2 regions of the Rhodococcus sp. MALMAid1271 genome follow, and region 2 is predicted to be linked to the other one. Evidence: riboswitches for the same ligand, from Rfam matches in the RefSeq annotation. Region 2 holds a riboswitch; the other holds the start of a gene.
The links. A riboswitch is a leader RNA that binds a small molecule or an ion and turns the genes downstream of it on or off. The one in region 2 is predicted to bind S-adenosylmethionine.
Positions count from the first base shown of each region.

Region 1: it holds a riboswitch for S-adenosylmethionine, as region 2 does, so the genes downstream of both, ACOQFP_RS23285 (bifunctional o-acetylhomoserine/o-acetylserine sulfhydrylase) here and ACOQFP_RS21730 (aminotransferase class V-fold PLP-dependent enzyme) in region 2, are expected to answer to the same signal.

Region 1 is NZ_JBMIRQ010000120.1:79,337-81,724, forward strand. Features, by position in the region: gene ACOQFP_RS23280 (MFS transporter) at 1-420, opposite strand, end outside; SAM riboswitch class IV at 776-899, shown strand; gene ACOQFP_RS23285 (bifunctional o-acetylhomoserine/o-acetylserine sulfhydrylase) at 1,058-2,388, shown strand, end outside.
Region 2 is NZ_JBMIRQ010000111.1:116,569-118,956, forward strand. Features, by position in the region: gene ACOQFP_RS21730 (aminotransferase class V-fold PLP-dependent enzyme) at 1-1,248, opposite strand, end outside; SAM riboswitch class IV at 1,299-1,414, opposite strand; gene ACOQFP_RS21735 (Pls/PosA family non-ribosomal peptide synthetase) at 1,614-2,388, shown strand, end outside.

The DNA of each region.
Region 1 (2,388 bases), on a different contig from region 2:
GACGCCGACGACGTTGGCGACGGACAGGCCCATCATGACCATCGCGACGGCTTTTGCTCGTTTGCCCGGCTCGGCGAGGTGCGCGGCGACCAGCGCCGCTACCCCGAAGTACGCACCGTGCGGCAGTCCTGCGACGAATCTGGAGACCACCAACTCGTCGAAGCTGGGTGCGAAGACGGTGCCGAGATTGCCGAGGGTGAAGGCCACCATCAGCGCCAGCAACAGCATCCTGCGCGGAAGGCGCGCAGCCAGAGCGGCGATGGTCGGTGCACCCACGACCACGCCGAGCGCGTACGCGGAGATCATGTGTCCGGCCGAGGGCTCGGAGATCCCCATCGTCGTGGCGATGTCCGGTAGCAACCCCATCGACGCAAATTCCGTGGTGCCGATCCCGAAGCCGCCGATCGACAGCGCCAACATCGCAAGCTTGCGGCGGGTGGAGTGCGGTCGATGGCTGACACTCAGGCCGCTCGACACCTTGCCGCGCACAGCGCTGACACGGGAACGAGCAGAATCGGTGACAGTCACGGCGGTACAACTTTCGTTTTCGATCGAAGACAGAACAAGCAGGATGGACGTTCGGAGGATGGGTTCGACACATCCACCCGACGTGGCAACATCCAACCTTCCCATTGTCTTCCTCGTGGAGGGCTGTTTTCGTCTCCTCGCGCCGTGATAGTCCTCACCTGAGCATCTGCTCGAGCGTGATCGCCCGCGCACCCGAGCCCGAGCCCTTGTTCCGGTAGGCCCGTCGCACCCGCTAGAATCTGCGCCAGGTCATGAGTGCCAGCATCGAGCCCCGGCTTGCTGGCCGGCAACCCTCCAACCGCGGTGGGGTGCCCCGGGTGAACGACCGGGCCGATCCGGCACGCCGAGTGCCGAATCGACAAGCGCGGGTCCGCAGGCAGCGGACCCACTGAATCCTCGGCCCTGAAATGGACCGAGGCCAGTCAGGAGGTTCTCTCATGTGTTGCTGTACCGATACGCCCCGTAACGCTCGACTTCTCGAGCTTCATTCGACCTCGCACTCGACTTCGAAAACGGAGTATCACCAGCCATGACCGATTCGACCCCGGACCCGACCGACGCCTCCGGAGCACCCACCGAAGATCCCTTCACCGACCCCGCCGCCAACTGGAGCTTCGAGACGAAGCAGATCCACTCGGGCCAAACCCCCGACGGCACCACCAACGCTCGCGCGTTGCCGATCTACCAGACCACCTCGTACACGTTCGACAACACCGATCACGCGGCCGCGCTGTTCGGCCTGGCCGAGCCGGGCAACATCTACACCCGCATCATCAACCCGACGCAGGACGTCGTCGAGCAGCGCATCGCCGCCCTCGAAGGCGGAGTCGCGGCATTGCTGCTCGCGTCGGGTCAGGCCGCCGAGACGTTCGCCATTCTCAACCTCGCTGAGGCCGGCGACCACATCGTGTCGAGCCCGCGGCTCTACGGCGGCACGTACAACCTGTTCCACTACACACTCCCCAAGCTCGGCGTCACCGTCTCGTTCGTCGACGATCCCGATGACCTCGAGCAGTGGCGTGCCGCAATCACCCCGTCGACCAAGGCGTTCTACGGCGAGTCGATCTCGAACCCGAAGAACGACATTCTCGACATCCCCGGTATCTCGGCGGTGGCCCACGAGAACGGCATCCCACTGATCGTGGACAACACGGTGGCGACGCCGTACCTGCTGCAGCCGTTGAAGCACGGTGCCGACATCGTGGTGCACTCCGCGACGAAATACCTCGGCGGCCACGGAACAGCCATCGCGGGCGTCATCGTCGACGGTGGCACGTTCGATTGGACGCAGGGCCGTCATACCAATTTCACCACCGCTGATCCGAGCTACCACGGCGTCGTGTTCGCCGATCTCGGTGCGCCCGCCTTCGCGTTGAAGGCACGCGTCCAGCTGTTGCGTGACATCGGTGCTGCGGTTTCGCCGTTCAATGCCTTCCTCATCAGCCAGGGCCTGGAAACGCTGAGCCTTCGGATCGAGCGGCACGTGGAGAACGCGCGCAAGGTTGCCGCGTTCCTCGCCGGGCGCGAGGACGTGGTGTCCATCAACTACGCCGGACTCGAATCCTCGCCGTGGTACCAACGTGGGCAGGAACTGTTGCCGAAGGGGCAGGGCGCGATCATCGCGTTCGAGTTGAAGGGCGGAGTGGACGCGGGCAAGAAGTTCGTCGACGCACTCACACTCCACAGCCACGTCGCTAACATCGGAGACGTGCGTTCACTCGTCATCCATCCCGCATCCACCACGCATTCCCAGCTGACTCCGGAGGAGCAGCTGGCTTCGGGCGTCACTCCAGGCCTGGTGCGTCTTGCCGTAGGCATCGAAGGAATCGACGACATCATCGCCGATCTCGAGGCCGGATT
Region 2 (2,388 bases):
ATTCCACCAGCCGGAGTCCTCGGTGTAGTTCCACTTCGGTCCGCACTCCACGAGAGCGGCCACGGCGTCGACCAGTCGGGTCACATCGGCCGAGGAACTACCGAGCCCGATGCTGGCTCGAACGGCTCCTGCCGGGTGCCCCAGCCTCGCGAGCAGCGGATGTGCGCAGAATTGTCCGTCTCGAACGCCGATGCCGTGCTCGGCGGACAGGTACGCAGCCACCTCGCCGGGGTCGCGTCCGGCCACGGTGAACGTGACGATGCCGACGCACTCGGGGGCGTCGGCCCACACGTGCAGCTGCTCGACGCCGCGCAGAGCTGCCAGCCCTTCGCGCAGCTGGGCCGACAGTTCCTCCTCGTGGGTTTGCGCTGCGGCGTCGTCGAATCCGGCGATGGTCTCGCAGGCCGCGGCGAGTGCGGCGACACCCAGTACGTTGGGGGTTCCCGCCTCGTGTCGCTGCGGCGCCGGAGCCCACTCGGTGTTGTCGACGCTCACCCGGCGCACCGCGCCGCCGCCGGCCAGGTACGGCTCGCCGAGGTCGAGCCAATCACGCTGTCCCACCAGCACTCCCGCGCCGAACGGGGCGTACAGCTTGTGCCCGGAGAACGCGAGGTAGTCCACGCCGAGTGCCGCGATGTCGATGCGTCGGTGCGGCAACAGTTGAGCACCGTCCACCACGATGCGGGCGCCGTGCCGGTGCGCCAGTGCTGCGAGTTCGGCGATGGGCAGAACTTCGCCGGTGACATTCGAGGCACCCGTGATCGCCAGCAGCGCAGCCGGTTTCGCAGCCAGTTCGGCCTCGAGCCGGTCGATCGTCTCGGCCAATGTCGACGCTGCCGTCACCACGCGACGATCACGCCACGGAAGCAGATTCGCGTGATGTTCGATATCGAGCACCACGGTGTCGCCGGGTACACATCCAGCAAGCAGGTTGAGCGAGTCGGTGGTGTTCCGGGTGAACGCCACCACCGAATCTGTCTGTGCACCAACAAAATCGGCGACCGTCACCCGCGCCTTCTCGTAGGCCGCCGTCGATACCCGCGAGGCGTAACCTGCACCGCGGTGCACGCTCGAGTAGAACGGCAGCAGGTCCGCGATTCGGTCCGTCACCGCCGCCAGCGCCGGTGCACTGGCGGCGTAGTCGAAGTTGGCGTACGTGCACGTACCGCCCTGTACCAGGGGCACCTGCAGATCCGTGCCCGAAACAGGGGCAAAAGGAGTGCAGGGTCGAGAAAGTACAGACGTCATGGCAACACCCTCACGTTCGAGGGACCCGCAACCGGAGCAATGGGTGAACGAGTCCGCGCTTGCCGCGCCGGTTCTCCGGCCACAGCCTGGTCGTCACCCGGAGCACCCCACCGCGGAGGAGGGTTGCCGACCAGCTAGCCGGGGCTCGATGCTGGTACTCGTGACCGTGGGGAAAACCCTCGCAAACGTCCAGCAGTTTTGTCAAGCCCGGCCCCGCGGTTGATCGCTAGTAGGATCCTCGCAGTGCGACAGAGAGTCCGTTCACCTTCTGGCAAACCGAACGTGAGATAACCAACGACGCTGCGGCCTCCCCTGCCGCGGCTCGACAAGCGCTCCACTGCCCCACGAACACGAAGGACACCTGGTTGTCTGTGCACGAACAACATGGCGATTCCGCGGACTCCGGTCTTGCCGGCCATTCCGTAACCACCGATCTCACGGTAGAGGCTGCTCCTGCCCAGTACCTTCGCTCGTCTCTCGCCGCACCGCCGCGCACGCTGATCGACGTCCTTCGCGCTACCGCAGAGCGCTTTCCCGACGCCCCCGCCATCGACGACGGTGCCGTCGCTGTCAGCTACAGCGAGCTGCTGGACGACATCGACGAGGGGGCCCAGTGGCTCGCCAATGCCGGTGTTCGGCGCGGCGATCGCGTCGGCATCCGCATGCCCTCGGGTTCCTTCTCGCTCTACGTCGCCATCCTGTCCATCCTGCAGGTCGGTGCCGCCTACGTTCCGGTCGACGCGGACGATCCGGAGGAGCGCGCCGAGCTGGTCTTCGGGGAGGCCAAGGTGACGGCCATCGTCACCGCTGGCGGAATCGCGGCCGGGACTGCGCCCAGACAGGATCGCGCCGAACACGACTCCGGTCCCCCCACCCCCGAGGACGATGCGTGGGTCATCTTCACCTCGGGGTCGACGGGCACTCCCAAGGGTGTCGCAGTCAGTCATCGCAATGCGGCGGCGTTCGTCGACGCCGAGGCCCGCATGTTTCTGCAGAAAGATCCCCTCGGGCCGGGCGACCGAGTGCTCGCGGGCCTGTCGGTGGCGTTCGATGCCTCGTGCGAGGAGATGTGGCTGGCGTGGCGGCACGGTGCCTGCCTGGTGCCCGCGCCTCGGTCGCTCGTGCGCTCCGGCTTCGATC